One region of the Streptomyces sp. NPDC002156 genome, then DNA from elsewhere that is predicted to be linked to it. Evidence: riboswitches for the same ligand, from Rfam matches in the RefSeq annotation. Region 1 holds a riboswitch; each other region holds the start of a gene.
What was found. A riboswitch is a leader RNA that binds a small molecule or an ion and turns the genes downstream of it on or off. The one in region 1 is predicted to bind cobalamin.
Positions count from the first base shown of each region.

Region 2: linked by a shared signal. The riboswitch ahead of metE (5-methyltetrahydropteroyltriglutamate--homocysteine S-methyltransferase) and the one ahead of ACWCRB_RS19700 (CbtB domain-containing protein) in region 1 are both predicted to bind cobalamin.
Region 3: linked by a shared signal. The riboswitch ahead of ACWCRB_RS45290 (cobalamin biosynthesis protein) and the one ahead of ACWCRB_RS19700 (CbtB domain-containing protein) in region 1 are both predicted to bind cobalamin.

Region 1 covers NZ_JBSFDA010000044.1:12,587-17,477, reverse strand. The annotation lists gene paaE (1,2-phenylacetyl-CoA epoxidase subunit PaaE) at 1-1,041, shown strand, start outside; gene ACWCRB_RS19710 (ferredoxin) at 1,095-1,517, shown strand; gene ACWCRB_RS19705 (histidine phosphatase family protein) at 1,542-2,135, opposite strand; cobalamin riboswitch at 2,271-2,403, shown strand; gene ACWCRB_RS19700 (CbtB domain-containing protein) at 2,441-2,662, shown strand; gene ACWCRB_RS19695 (CbtA family protein) at 2,688-3,464, shown strand; gene ACWCRB_RS19690 (acyl-CoA dehydrogenase family protein) at 3,623-4,801, shown strand; gene ACWCRB_RS19685 (nuclear transport factor 2 family protein) at 4,827-4,891, shown strand, end outside.
Region 2 covers NZ_JBSFDA010000004.1:25,496-30,386, reverse strand. The annotation lists gene ACWCRB_RS03220 (heavy metal translocating P-type ATPase) at 1-772, opposite strand, end outside; gene ACWCRB_RS03215 (hypothetical protein) at 772-1,026, opposite strand; cobalamin riboswitch at 1,180-1,402, shown strand; gene metE (5-methyltetrahydropteroyltriglutamate--homocysteine S-methyltransferase) at 1,555-3,873, shown strand; gene ACWCRB_RS03205 (hypothetical protein) at 4,121-4,396, opposite strand; gene ACWCRB_RS03200 (HD domain-containing protein) at 4,393-4,891, opposite strand, start outside.
Region 3 covers NZ_JBSFDA010000229.1:7,093-11,983, forward strand. The annotation lists gene cobN (cobaltochelatase subunit CobN) at 1-48, opposite strand, end outside; gene ACWCRB_RS45285 (cobyric acid synthase) at 45-1,568, opposite strand; gene ACWCRB_RS45290 (cobalamin biosynthesis protein) at 1,565-2,512, opposite strand; cobalamin riboswitch at 2,614-2,753, opposite strand; gene ACWCRB_RS45295 (hypothetical protein) at 2,844-3,065, opposite strand; gene ACWCRB_RS45300 (anion permease) at 3,109-4,353, opposite strand; gene ACWCRB_RS45305 (lysozyme) at 4,462-4,891, opposite strand, start outside.

The DNA of each region.
Region 1 (4,891 bases):
CTGAAGGTCACCCACGTACGACGGCTGTGCGCGGACGCCGTCACCGTCGGCTTCGAGGTGCCGGACGGCCTGGCCGCCGAGTACGCCTTCGCGCCCGGGCAGTCGCTCACCCTGCGCCGGGAGTTCGAGGGGCACGAGGAGCGGCGGTCGTACTCGATCTGCTCGCCGGCCGGCGAGCAGCCGCGCATCGGCGTACGGGTGGTGCCCGGCGGCCTGTTCTCGTCCTGGCTGGTCGACGAGGTGCGCCCCGGTGACGTGCTCGACGTGATGACCCCGACCGGCGCCTTCACCCCCGACCTGACCGCACCCGGCCGCCATGTCCTGATCGCGGCGGGCTCCGGCATCACCCCGATGATGTCGATCGCCGAGTCGATCCTGGCCGCCGACGACCGCTCACAGGTCACCCTCCTGTACGGCAACCGGCGTACGGACACCGTGATGTTCGCCGACGAACTCGCGGACCTGAAGGACCTGTACCGTACGCGCTTCCAGCTGGGGCACGTACTGTCGCGCGAACCGCGCGAGGCCGAGCTGTTCTCCGGCCGCCTGGACGCCGAACGGCTCACCGCGCTGCTCTCCGGCCTTGTCGACGTGCCCGGCACCGACCACTGGTGGCTGTGCGGACCGCACGGCATGGTCCGCGACGCCCAGCAACTGCTGGCCGAGTTGGGCGTGCCCGCGGGCCGCGTCCACCAGGAGCTCTTCTACGCCGACGATCAGCCGCTCCACGAGGTCCAGCACACGGACGCTGCGGTGGAGGGTCCGGTGAGCCGGGTCACGATCACCCTCGACGGCCGCTCCACGACGACCGCGCTGTCCCGGGAGACGACCGTCCTGGACGGGGCCGCCCGCACCCGCCCCGACCTGCCGTTCGCCTGCAAGGGCGGCGTCTGCGGCACCTGCCGGGCCCTGGTCACCTCGGGCGAGGCGGACATGCGCCGCAACTATGCCCTGGAACCCGCCGAGGTCGCCGCGGGCTACGTCCTGACCTGCCAGTCGTTCCCCGTCTCGGAGACCCTGACCGTCGACTACGACACCTGACCCGGAAGGGCATGGCCGGGTTTGTCGGGGCCGGTTGCGGCAACCCGATCGAAGTGACCCCTACGACTACGCATACGTCTTCGCCTTCGCAAGAGGAACTCTTCCGGTTCCTGGAGGACCGGTTCGTCTGCGCCCAGGCATGCACCGAGTGCGCACGGGCGGCCGCACTGCGCGCGAGCTACGTCGACCCGGACGGATCCGCCGACGACGCCCTCGCACGCCGCAAGGGCATCCTGTGCGCTGAAGTGTGCGACGCGACCTGCCGCCTGCTCTCCGAACAGGCACCCCAGGACGAGGCCGCGCTCCGCGTCCAACTGGATTGGTGCCGCACGGTCTGCCTGGAGACCGCCCAGATCCTCGACGACCACCTCGGAGCCGAGGACGCGTCGAAGGCATGCCGCGAGTGCGCACAGGCGTGCGCGGACTTCATCCGGACGCTGGGGACGCCGGGGGCCGTGCGCGACGGTGGCGCCTGAGAGAGCCCTCGTCCGGCACTCCCGCTACTCCTCGTACTCCCCGTGCGGCGCCCCGAGCCGCCACCCCACCCGTACGTTCCAGCGCCCCGCCCGACCACTCAACTCCGTTGCCGTCAACGGCGGAACGTCGATCCGCCAGAACGCCGACCCGGGCGCCCCCAGCACCCGTACCGTCACCGCCCGTACGACCTCCGGCTCGACGACCGCGACGGAGCGGCCCGCGACCTGGGCCGCCGTGTCGTCCAGCCAGCGTGCGACCCGGTCGCACAGCGCGTGGACCGACTCGCCGCCGTGCGGGGCCGACTGGGGGTCCGTCAGCCACTGGGCCAGCGCCTCGGGTTCCTTCTCCGTCACCTCGGTGAGGGTCGCACCGCGCCAGCGTCCCGCGTCCAGGCCGGCCGGGCCGGGGACGGACACGGAGTCGAGGCCCAGTGCCCGAGCCGTCTCCCGGCAGCGCGCGGTGGGGGAGACCCAGACCCGGGAGACCGGCGGCAGCGTCCCCGCCGCCGCCCGGGCGAGCCGCAGGCCCGACTCGTCCAGGGAACAGTCGTCGTCGAACCGGGCCTCCCGCAGGGCCGCGCTGATCGCCGGTGAGATCAACATCACTCGGCTCGTCATCCAATCGCTCCCGCGCTGCTCATTCCCGCCCCAATGTCGTTGTCATGTACGGAATTTGAGGCAGCGTACGGCGCACCGGAGCGCCGTACGCCGTCCCATGCGCCCTTGGCCGGATCCCCGCTTCGCGGTACGTTCTCGTCGATATTGACGACAGTTCGACGGAAGCCGGTGGGAATCCGGCACGGTCGCGCCACTGTAAGCCCCGTACGCACCCTGCCCGGTGCGGTCCGGGGGCAAGTCAGACCCGTGGCTGTCGTCCTCCGCACCACCGATACGGGACGCGAGTTCCCCCAGGAGGTCCTGTCATGGCACAGTCCGCCGTTCAGCCGACCGCTGCCCCCACCGCCGTACCCGCGAAGCTGCCGATCGGGGCGATCGCCCCCTGGGCGGTCTTCTTCGGCGTACTGATGCTGGTACTGCTCTACTTCGTCGGCGCCGAACAGGGCGCCACCTCCCTGGTGTCCGGCGAGGGCGTGCACGAATGGGTGCACGACGCCCGTCACCTCCTCGGCTTCCCCTGCCACTGACGACGACAGGGAAACGTACGAGCCGATGAACTCCACCACTGTCAGAAACCTCCTGGTCCGCGGCATGCTCGCGGGCCTTGTCGCGGGCGCGCTCGCCTGGGTCGTCGCCTACCTCCTGGCCGAGCCGCTCGTCGACGACGCCATCGCCTTCGAGGAGGCGCATGCCGCGCACGAGCACGGCGGCGAGGAACTCGTCTCCCGCGCCCTGCAGTCCACCGCGGGCCTGGGCACCGGTGTCCTCGTCTACGGCGTCGCGTTCGGCGGGATCGCCGCCCTCGCGTACTGCTTCGCGCTCGGCCGGGTCGGCCGCTTCGGGCCGCGCGCGACCGCGCTGCTCCTCGCGGGGGCCGGGCTGCTCGCCGTGTACGTCGTGCCGTTCCTCAAGTACCCCGCCAACCCGCCCGCCGTCGGCGACGAGAACACCCTCAACCAGCGCACCGCGCTGTTCTTCCTGATGGTCGCGCTGAGCGTGCTGCTGGCCGTCGGCGCGGTGATCCTGGGCAAGCGGCTCGCGCCGAGCCTGGGCAACTGGAACGCGACCCTCGCCGCGGGCGCCTTCTTCGTCCTGGCCGTCGGACTCGCGTACGCGTTCCTCCCGTCGTTCACCAACGAGGTCCCGGAAGGCTTCTCCGCGAGCCTGCTGTGGCAGTACCGCGTGGCGACCCTCGCCATCCAGACGACCATGTGGACCGCGTTCGGCCTGGTCTTCGGCCTGCTGGCGGAACGGCTGCTGGTGCCGAGGGCGACGGCGGCCGTCGGCGCGAGCGGCGCTGAGTCGCAGGCAACTCCTGTGGCGCACTGAGCAGTTCGCGGCTCCAGCCGTGAGGGGGTCCCGGACGTCCGGGACCCCCTCAGGCATGTGTGCACCCACCCGTACGCGCACCGCCATTCCCAATTTCTGGAACACGTTCTACCGTGTGCGCCGACAGGTCCGGCCCAGGGGAGCCAGCAGGAGGCGCCGTGCATCTCGAATACACGCCCGAGCAGCAGCGACTGCGCACCGAACTCCGTGCCTACTTCGCCGAGTTGGTGCCGGACCGCGCCTACTCGCGGTTCGGCGACCCGGCCGCCCAGAAGCGCTTCTACCGCGACACCATCCGCCGCCTCGGCGCCGACCGCTGGCTCGGCGTCGGCTGGCCGCAGGAGTACGGGGGACGCGGGCTGACCCCGATGGAACAGTTCATCTTCTTCGACGAGGCCGCCCAGGCGGGCGTACCGCTGCCGCTCATGGCGCTCAACACCGTCGGACCGACGATCATGCGGTACGGCAGTGACGAGCAGAAGACGTACTTCCTGCCGAAGATCCTGGCCGGTGAGATCGACTTCGCGATCGGCTACAGCGAGCCGGAGGCGGGCACCGACCTGGCCGCCCTGAAGACGCGCGCGGTACGGGACGGCGACGAGTACGTCGTCAACGGCCAGAAGATCTGGACGACGAACGGCGACACGGCGGACTGGGTGTGGCTCGCCGTCCGTACGGACCCGGACGCCCCGCCGCACAAGGGCATCACCATGCTCCTGATGCCGACCACCGACCCCGGCTACTCCTGCACCCTCATCCGCACCCTCGCCTCGCACGACACCACCGCCAGCTACTACGAGAACGTCCGCGTCCCCGTCGCCCACCGCGTCGGCGAGGAGAACCAGGGCTGGCGGCTGATCACCAACCAGCTCAACCACGAACGCGTCACCCTCGCCGCACACGGCACCATGGCCATCCGCTCGCTGCACGACGTACAGCGCTGGGCGATGGAGACGAAACTCGCCGACGGCCGCCGAGTCATCGACCTGCCCTGGGTGCGCCGCCGCCTCGCCCAGACCCACACCAGGCTCGACGCGATGAAACTCCTCAACTGGCAGATGGTGAACGCCGTCCAGGAAGGCACCCTCACCCCGCAGGACGCCTCCGCGGTCAAGGTGTACGGCTCCGAGGCCCGCCGCGAGGCCTACGCCTGGCTCCTGGAGATCGTCGCCGCCCCGGGCGCGCTGAAGGAGGGCTCGGCCGGCGAGATCCTCCACGGCGAACTGGAACGCGGCTACCGCTCGGCGGTGATCTTCACCTTCGGGGGCGGCAACAACGAGATCCAGCGGGAGATCATCTCGTGGATCGGGCTGGGGATGCCCAGGGTGCGCCGCTGACGGCGGCGAGAAGAACCTGGTGGCGGTGCACTACAAGAGGACGTACGACGCGACCGACCGCGGCGCCGCGCTCATGGACATCTTCCGGTT
Region 2 (4,891 bases), on a different contig from region 1:
GGACGAGCCGTTCGGAGCCGCCGTCCTCCCGGACCGACACCTCCTTGGCGGCGAGCCTGGCCAGCGACCGCAGTGCCGCCCCGGTCCCGTGCCGGGCCCGCGCCTCCAGGAAGCGGCCCGCGAGCACGAACAGCGGTACGCCGACAGCCGCTTCGAGGTAGATGTGGGCGACGCCGTCGGAGGCGGACGGCAGGAGCGTGAACGGCATCCGCATGCCGGGGGCGCCGGCACCACCGAGGAAGAGCGCGTACGCCGACCAGGCGAAGGACGCCACGACGCCCAGCGAGACCAGGGTGTCCATGGTCGCGGCGGAGTGCCGCAGTCCCCGTACCGCCCGCTCGTGGAAGGGCCAGGCGCCCCACACGGCGACGGGCGCGGCCAGTACGAAGCACAGCCACTGCCAGTTGCTGAACTGGAGCGCGGGCACCATCGACAGGACCAGCACGGGCACCGCGAGCAGGGCCGTCACGGCCAGCCGGTCCCGTTCGCGCGTCGTCTCCTCTGGCTCACCGTCGTCCGTGGCCTGCCGTTTCCTGGGCGGTTCGGGGAGGGCGGCCGTGTAGCCGGCCTTCTCCACGGTCGCGACGAGTTCGTCGGGGCTGACGTCCGCAGGGTGGCTCACCCGGGCCCGCCCGGTGGCGAGATTCACGGTGGCCGTGACGCCGTCCAGCCTGCCGAGCTTCTTCTCGACGCGGGTGACGCAGGCCGCGCAGGTCATGCCGCCGACGGTCAGATCGGTGGTCACCAGGACGGTCGTGGGTTCGGCACCCATCAGTTGCCTCCTCCGCTCATGTCCATGTCGCCCATGTCGTCCAGGTCGTCGATCTCGCCGGTACCGCCGCCGCCCGTGCCTGTGCCGGTGTCATGCATGCCGGGCGCGACGGGTCCGGAGGCGGTCCCGGCGGCGTAGGACACCGTGAAGATCAGGGCCAGCAGCAGGAGGAAGCCGCAGAGTGCGGGCGGGGGCGCCGCTCTCCGCAGGACCGCACCCGCACTGGATAAGGAGGATTGCCGGGACTCGTCCATCAACCGCGTCTCCAAGTCACGTCGTACGACGTCGCTCGGATCGCGCCGTACCGGTTGAGTAGTCGGACCGGATGTGGGCCGGGTTCCGGGGCAGCCGTATGGTGCACGTCACATATGCCGGACGTGATCCACCGCGCCCGGGTGCTGCCCCTTAGGCTGGTCCGTGCAGCTGGTTCGCCCCGTCCGCCAGGCGGGATGCGTCGTAAGAGGGAACCCGGTGGGAATCCGGGACTGCCCCGCAGCGGTGAGCGAGAACGACCGCCGTCATACGCACTGGATCCGGTGAACAGGGTCTGGGAAGCGACGGCCAGTAGGTGTCCTCCGGTCGGAGGGCGTGCTCGCGAGTCCGAAGACCTGCCCGTTGCCCGCGTACGAAGCACTCGTGCGCGGACATCCCGGTGACCTCGTGGGCGGGTCGGCGTACATATCCGGTGGGACGGCCGTCGTGCGTCCGCCCGGTGTGTCGTTCCCTTCGCGCCCTCGTCCCGTCCCGGGATCCCAGGGAGATATCTCGCGAAGGAGATTTCCGTGACAGCGAAGTCCGCAGCCGCGGCAGCACGGTCCACCGTGTACGGCTACCCCCGTCAGGGCCCGAACCGGGAACTGAAGAAGGCCATCGAGGGCTACTGGAAGGGCCGTTCCGGCGCCGACGCCCTCCGCACCACCGCGACCGAGCTGCGCGCCACCAACTGGCGCCGGCTCGCCGACGCCGGCATCGACGAGGTCCCGACCGGCGACTTCTCGTACTACGACCACGTCCTCGACACGACCGTGATGGTCGGCGCGATCCCGGAACGCCACCGCGCGGCCGTCGAGGCCGACGCGCTGGACGGCTACTTCGCGATGGCGCGGGGCACGCAGGACGTGGCGCCGCTGGAGATGACCAAGTGGTTCGACACCAACTACCACTATCTCGTCCCGGAGTTGGGCCCGGGCACGGTCTTCACGACCGACTCGGCCAAGCAGGTCACCGAGCTGGGCGAGGCCCTGGCGCTGGGCCTCGCCGCCCGCCCCGTCCTCGTGGGTCCCGTCACCTATCTGCTGCTGGCCAAGCCCGCGCCCGGTGTCGCCGCCGGCTTCGACCCGCTGACGCTCCTGGACCGGCTGCTGCCGGTGTACGCCGAGGTCCTCGCCGATCTGCGGGCGGCGGGCGCCGAGTGGGTGCAACTCGATGAGCCGGCTCTGGTCCAGGACCGCACTCCGGCCGAGCTGAACGCCGCCGCCCGCGCCTACCGTGACCTCTGTGGGCTCACCGACCGGCCGAAGCTGCTGGTCGCGTCCTACTTCGACCGGCTCGGCGACGCCCTGCCCGTCCTGGCCAAGGCGCCCGTCGACGGACTCGCGCTGGACTTCACCGACGCCGCGGCCGCCAACCTCGACACCCTCGCGGCCGTGGGCGGGCTACCCGGCAAGCGTCTGATCGCCGGGGTCGTCAACGGCCGCAACATCTGGGTCAACGACCTGGAGAAGTCGCTGTCGACGCTGGGCACCCTGCTCGGCCTGGCCGACCGGGTCGACGTGTCGGCGTCCTGCTCCCTCCTCCACGTGCCGCTCGACACGGCCCTGGAGCAGGACATCGATCCGCAGATCCTGCGCTGGCTGGCCTTCGCGCGGCAGAAGACCGCCGAGATCGTCGCCCTCGCCAAGGGCCTCTCCCAGGGCACCGACGCGATCACCGGCGAACTGGCCGCCAACCGCGCTGACTTGGCCGCCCGGGCCACCTCGCCGATCACCCGCGACCCCGCCGTACGGGCCCGTACGGCCGCCGTCACGGACGCCCACGCCCGCCGCTCACAGCCCTACGGCGAGCGTGCCAGGACCCAACGCGCGCACCTGCGCCTGCCGTTGCTGCCGACCACCACCATCGGCTCCTTCCCGCAGACCGGCGAACTGCGCACCGCCCGCGCCGACTTGAGGACGGGCCGGATCGACCAGGCGGCGTACGAGGATCGCATCAGGACGGAGATCGGCGAGGTGATCGCCTTCCAGGAGAAGACCGGCATCGACGTCCTCGTCCACGGCGAACCCGAACGCAACGACATGGTCCAGTACTTCGCCGAGCAACTGACGGGGTACCTCGCGACGCGGCACGGCTGGGTGCAGTCCTACGGCACCCGCTATGTCCGCCCGCCGATCCTGGCCGGCGACATCTCCCGCCCCGAACCGATGACGGTGCGCTGGACGACGTACGCCCAGTCCCTCACCTCACGCCCGGTCAAGGGCATGCTCACCGGGCCGGTCACCATGCTGGCCTGGTCCTTCGTCCGCGACGACCAGCCTCTCGGCGACACCGCCCGCCAGGTCGCCCTCGCCCTGCGTGACGAGGTCAACGACCTTGAGGCAGCCGGGACTTCGGTCATCCAGGTGGATGAGCCCGCCCTGCGCGAGACGCTGCCGCTGCGGGCCGCCGACCATTCCGCCTACCTGGTCTGGGCCACGGAGGCGTTCCGGCTGAGCACCGGCGGTGTCCGGCCGGGCACCCAGATCCACACGCACATGTGCTACGCCGAGTTCGGCGACATCGTCCAGGCGATCGACGACCTGGACGCCGACGTCATCAGCTTGGAAGCCGCCCGCTCCCACATGCAGGTCGCCCGCGAACTCGCCGCCCACGGCTACCCGCGCGAGGCCGGACCCGGCGTCTACGACATCCACTCCCCGCGCGTCCCGAGCACCGAGGAGGCCGCCGACCTGCTCCGCACCGGCCTCAAGGCGATCCCAGCCGAGCGCCTCTGGGTCAACCCCGACTGCGGCCTGAAGACCCGCGGCTGGCCCGAGACCCGCGCGTCGCTGGAACACCTGGTCGCGGCAGCCCGCACGGTCCGTGAGGAACTCTCCGCGCCCTGACGGCAGGCGCCCTAGGCCGGGGAAGGGCTGCGGGCGGGGGAGCATCTCTGTTCCTCCTCCCCTGTGGTCCTCCCCCGGCACCGGCATCGCGGAAGACGGGCCCATCGAGTTCATGCCGCCGCGCAGTGCGGCGGCCGAGGCCAGGCTCTGGACGGCGATCCGGCGCCTGGAGGCCCTGTCGCCCACGTTCGTCGTGATCCGCTTCCGACCGCGTGGCTGCCAGCGGCCCGTCGTAGCGTCCCGGCAGTCACAGCCCGTCCTGCGGAGCGGAAGGTGGTGCCGGGCGCCGGCTCGGCTCGGGTCCGGCGGCACCGGCCGTGGGGGTCTGCCAGGCCTGGAGCAGACGACACAGGCGACGAGCCGGTGTCTCGCTGGGGACGAAGAGTACTGCCGCCACCAACGCGAGTCCGCCTACGGCGAGTGCTCCGGCCGCCCATGCGGTCAGCCCTCCCTGCACCATGGCCGTCACGAACGCGGCCACTGTCCCGAGGACGGCACCCAGTCGCGCCGCCCCGCTCGTCATCGCGGTTCCTGACGTAAGGGGCGGCGCAGCATCATCGACAGTCGGGGCGTGCCCAGCAGGACGCGGAGCGTGAAGCGGGTGCGGGCGTGGCGGGTGGCGTGGGTGGCCAGGTCTGCGCTCCATTCCTCCTGCCAGCGTGCGCGTTGCCCTGCGGGCAGCAGCAGAGCGCATGCGGTCAGGAGCCGTCCCGTGACGGCATAGGACGACGGTGCCGGTCGCAGGACCGCCGAGGCGAGGTCCCGCAGTTCACGGCCGACCGTCTCCAGGCCCGCCGCGGAGGCCACGGGCACGAACACCTCAAGGGTTTCACGGGCCTTGAGAAGCTGCCTGGCCCTGGCCAGGAATGTGATGGTGCGCATGTTGTGAAGCCGGTCGGCGAGTCGGACGGCCAGCACGGCCATCGCCGGTGACGGGTCGGCGGCATCGGACGCGGGCATCGTGGCCTTGCCGTCCTGCCAGTACCAGGAGACCTCGGCGGCTCCGACCGCCGCGATC
Region 3 (4,891 bases), on a different contig from region 1:
CGCCAGCAGGTCCGTGTCGGCGGTCGACAACAACAACACTGTGCTCATGCGGGCGCTCCCGGTGGAATGAAAGGCAGTCCTTGTGGCGCGCCCGACTCGATGAGCCGCCAGAGCGCGTCCGTGTCCGCGTGCTGTTCGATGAGATCGCCGAGCAGGTCGAGCTGTTCCTCGCGCAGCCCGGCGAAGGAGGTGTCGGGGGCCGGTACGAAGCGCCGGCCCGCGGCGGCGGCGACCTCGCGCAGGAAAGCCCGCCGGAACCCGTCGGATTCGAGCGACCCGTGCCAGTGCGTACCCCAGACGGCCCCGACCCGACACCCGTCCAAGAAGGCTTCCCCTCCTGCGATTTCGGCAACGCCGTGATGGATCTCGTACCCCTCGACGTCCTCACCGAGGGCGGTGCCGACGGGCCGGGTGAGGGTCTTCTCGCGGGCGAACCGCACCCGCACGGGAAGAACCCCGAGGGCGTCGACAAGGCCCTGGCGACTCTCGACGTCGTCCTCGATCCGCTCGCCGAGGATCTGGAAGCCACCGCAGATGCCGAGTACTGGCCGTCCCTCGGCAGCGCGGCGCACGAGAGCGTCCGCGAGCCCGCGCTGCCGCAGCCACTCCAGCGCCCGCACGGTCCCCCGAGTCCCCGGAACGACGACGAGATCGGCGTCGGCGAGTTCCTCCGGCCGGTCCACGAACCGTACGACGACGCCCGGTTCGGCGGCGAGGGCGTCCACGTCCGTGAAGTTGGACATCAGCGGGATCGCACAGACGGCGACCCGCAGCACGTCCTCCCCGACGGGCGGGGAGACGTTGGACTCCCGCACGGTCCCCCGCAGGGAGACCCGCAGCCCGTCCTCTTCATCGATCCCGAGCCCGTGCCGGAAGGGCAGGACGCCGTACGTCGGCCGCCCGGTGAGCCCGAGCAGCATGTCGAGCCCGGGTTCGAGCAGGGAGACATCCCCGCGGAACTTGTTGACGAGGAACCCGGCGACGAGCGCCTGATCCTCGGGGGACAGCAGGGCGACCGTCCCGAAGAAGGAGGCGAAGACACCGCCACGGTCGATGTCGCCGACGACAAGCACAGGGAGCCCGGCATTCCGAGCGATCCCCATATTCACGATGTCGGTCCGCCGCAGATTGATCTCAGCCGGACTCCCGGCCCCCTCACAGATCACCGCGTCATACGTGCCCCGCAGTTCGGCAAGGCACTCCAGCACGGTCCCGAGAAGCTGCTGCTGCCGCCCTCCGTGATAGCCACGCGCACTCATCTCACCCACGGGCTTCCCCATGAGCACGACCTGACTGCTCTGGTCGCTCCCGGGCTTCAGCAGCACGGGATTCATGAGCGCGGTGGGCTCGATGCGGCAGGCCTGCGCCTGCATGGCCTGAGCCCGCCCGATCTCGGCACCTTCACGCGTGACAAAGGAGTTGAGGGACATGTTCTGAGCCTTGAAGGGCGCGACTTTCACCCCCTGCCGCACGAGCCACCGACAGATCCCGGCGGTGACGACACTCTTCCCGGCATCGGAGGTGGTCCCGGCGACAAGCAGCCCACCACCGACGGTTCCGCCACTCATGACGTACGCCCCTTCGCTACGAGCCGTGCGACGGCGACACTGACCCCAAGGGCAAGCCAGGTGACCCGCCGGGACAGCCGTACGGCCCGTTCGACGTCCTGGACACCGACGGCACGCCCGTACTCCCCGTTGAGCACGGGCCGATGCTCGACCCGCCCCGCGTAGGACAGCGTCCCGCCGAGCCGAACCCCCAACGCCCCCGCGAAGGAGGCCTCGACGGGCCCGGCGTTGGGGCTGGGATGGCGGCGGGCATCGGCACGCCAGGCCCGGACGGCCCCGCGCGGATCACCACCGGCGACAGCGGCGAGTACGGCGGTCAGCCGAGCCCCCGGCCACCCGGCGAGATCGTCGAGCCGGGCGGAGGCCCACCCGTACCGCCGATACCGAACGGACTTGTGCCCCACCATGGCGTCAAGGGTGTTGACGGCCCGGAACCCGACCAGCCCCGGAACACCACCCACAGCCCCCCACACGAGGGCCCCCACAACGGCGTCGGAGGTGTTCTCGGCAACGGACTCGACGACGGCCCGGGCGATCCCGTCGGAGTCGAGGGCCTGCGGATCACGCCCGCAGAGATGGGGCAGCCGCTCCCGGGCCCCGTCGACATCCCCGGCCTCGAGTGACCGCCCGACGGCCCGAGCCTCCCGGCCGAGTGAAGTCCCCCCGACCACGGCCCAGGTGGCGGCGGCGGTGAGTGCGACGGAAGCGGTACGGGACGGACGTACGACGGAACGGGCCACCGCGGCAAGCGAGACGGCACCGCCCACACACACAGCGGTGTGCAGCGCCCCCCACCCCCGATGGTCCCGCCACAACACCCGCTCGACGGCACCGGCGGCCCGCCCGAACGCGGCGACCGGATGCCCTCGGCGCGGATCACCGAGAACCAGATCACCGAGGAGTCCGAGGGCGGCGCCGTACGCGAAGACGCGATCGGCACGCATCGGCTCAGCCGGCCGTGGGGTCGGGAAGCGACCTCGTGCTGTACCTCGAACGGCAGGCGAGCATGGCGATATGTCCTCACTCAGGGTGTCCACGCCCTGGTTCGACGAGACCGACGGCGAGAGTTCCTGGCTCCCGGGGTTACCTACCCCGGTGACAGTGGCGGGACCGCGCCGGATTCACACCGGCTTCCTCTTCTGCCGCCGTACATGGCTCCGGCAGTCCACCACGGGCCCGGAACACCCGTCAACTTGCCGTTGACCTGGAAAGGAGGACTGTGCTGAGCCCCACACCGCCAACGGAACGGCGGCGCGGGAACACGCTTTTCGGCCCTCAGGCCACGATCAGATAGATCCCGTATGCCACAACTGACGCGCAGGCGGCAAAACATGCGTAGGCCCCCGTAACGGCGAGCCCGGCCGACTCCCCCTGTGTCGCCGCCCGTTCGCGCATCGAGAGCCCGACGATGCCCAGGGTGAACACACCCACCATGGCCACGGTGATGACGAGGCTGACGCCGAAGACGGAACCGAGGGCGGCCCAGTCGATCTTCATGTTGCTTCCTTCTGCTTCCTTCTTGCTCGGACCGGGGCTGGGCTCAGAGGGCCGTTGCCGACGGCTTCGCCGTGGCCTCGGCCGGGCTGGGGATGGTGGCCGTGAGGTCGTCGGTCATGGTGCCCGCCGGGGGAGGGGTCACGGCGGCGATCGCTGTGGTCACGACGCCCGCGGGCTCCTCGCTCTCGGCATCGTTGACGTTCGTGTGGTCGATCACCTCGCGGCGCGACACGACCCAGATCGCCGCGCTCGAAGCGATCAGGAAGACGGCCACCAGCGCCGTACCCCAGTCCCCGAACCCGGTCACCCACTCCGCCACCGCACCGACCAGTGCCGCTGCGGGCAGCGTCAGTCCCCATGCCACGAACATGCGGGTCGCCGTCGACCAGCGGACCACGCCGCCCTTGCGGCCGAGGCCCGCGCCCATCACCGAGCCCGACACCGAGTGGGTGGTGGAGAGGGAGAAGCCGAGGTGGGAGGAGGCCAGGATGACCGTCGCCGCGCTGGTCTGGGCGGCGAAGCCCTGCTGGGGCTGGAGGTCGGTCAGGCCCTTGCCCATCGTGCGGATGATGCGCCAGCCGCCGAGGTACGTGCCGAGCGCGATGGCCAGGCCCGCGGAGAGGATGACCCACACCGGCGGGTCGGAGTCGGGGGCGACGGCGCCGCCGGCGACCAGGGCGAGGGTGATGATGCCCATCGTCTTCTGCGCGTCGTTCGTGCCGTGGGCCAGCGACACCAGGCCCGCGGAGGCGATCTGGCCGACCCGGAAGCCCTTCTCCGCCGCCTTGCCCTCGGCGTGGCTCGCGCTGAGCCGGTACGACAGCCTGGTTGCCAGCATGGCCGCGATGCCCGCCACGATGGGGGCGGCGATCGCCGGGATCAGCACCTTCGTCACCAGGACGTCGCCGTGGACCGCGCCCGCGCCCGCCGAGGCGATGGTCGCGCCGATCAGGCCGCCCATCAGGGCGTGCGAGGAACTGGAGGGCAGGCCCACCAGCCAGGTCAGCAGGTTCCAGAGGATCGCGCCGACCAGCGCGGCGAAGATCACCTCGGGACGGATACCGCTCTCGTCGACCAGGCCCTTGGAAATCGTGTTGGCGACCTCCACCGAGAGGAAGGCGCCCACGAGGTTGAGGACGGCCGACATGGCCACCGCGACCTTGGGTCTGAGCGCGCCGGTCGAGATGGTGGTGGCCATCGCGTTGGCGGTGTCGTGGAAACCGTTCGTGAAATCGAACGCGAGCGCGGTGACGACCACGATCGCGAGGATCAGCGAGAAGCTTTCCATTTACCCAGATTTCTTTGGGACGACAGTGGCTGGTGGACCGTAAGCAACCTGGGTAAACGGAAGATGAACTGAAGGGGTATGGGGAGTGGCTTGAGGCGTGGTGTCTTCTCACGCCCCCTTCGCGAACCGCTTGAGCTGAGCCGGCGTCCCGTTGAAGAGATTCTGGTCACCCGGCAGTGTGCCGCTGTTGTCGTACTGCCAGAACGTCCAGAGCTTCCAGCCGCCGGACGGCAGCGCCCCGGCGTCGGCCGCGTTGTAGCGGGCCAGCCACAGGGCGTGCTTCGAGGTGAAGACAGGGCTGCTGTTCGTGCAGTTGTTCCACCAGTGGGCGGTCGTGTAGATCACCGGACGGCGGCCGGTGAGCCGGTTGACCTCGTTGCTGAAGGCCGTGATCCAGCTCGCCATCTTCGCCTTGCTCAGGCCGTAGCACTTCTTCTTGCCGTACGGGTTGTACTCGATGTCGAGCGCGGGCGGCAGTGTCCAGCCGTCCGCGCGCCAGGCCCCGCCGTTGCGGATGAAGTGCCGGGCCTGGGTGATG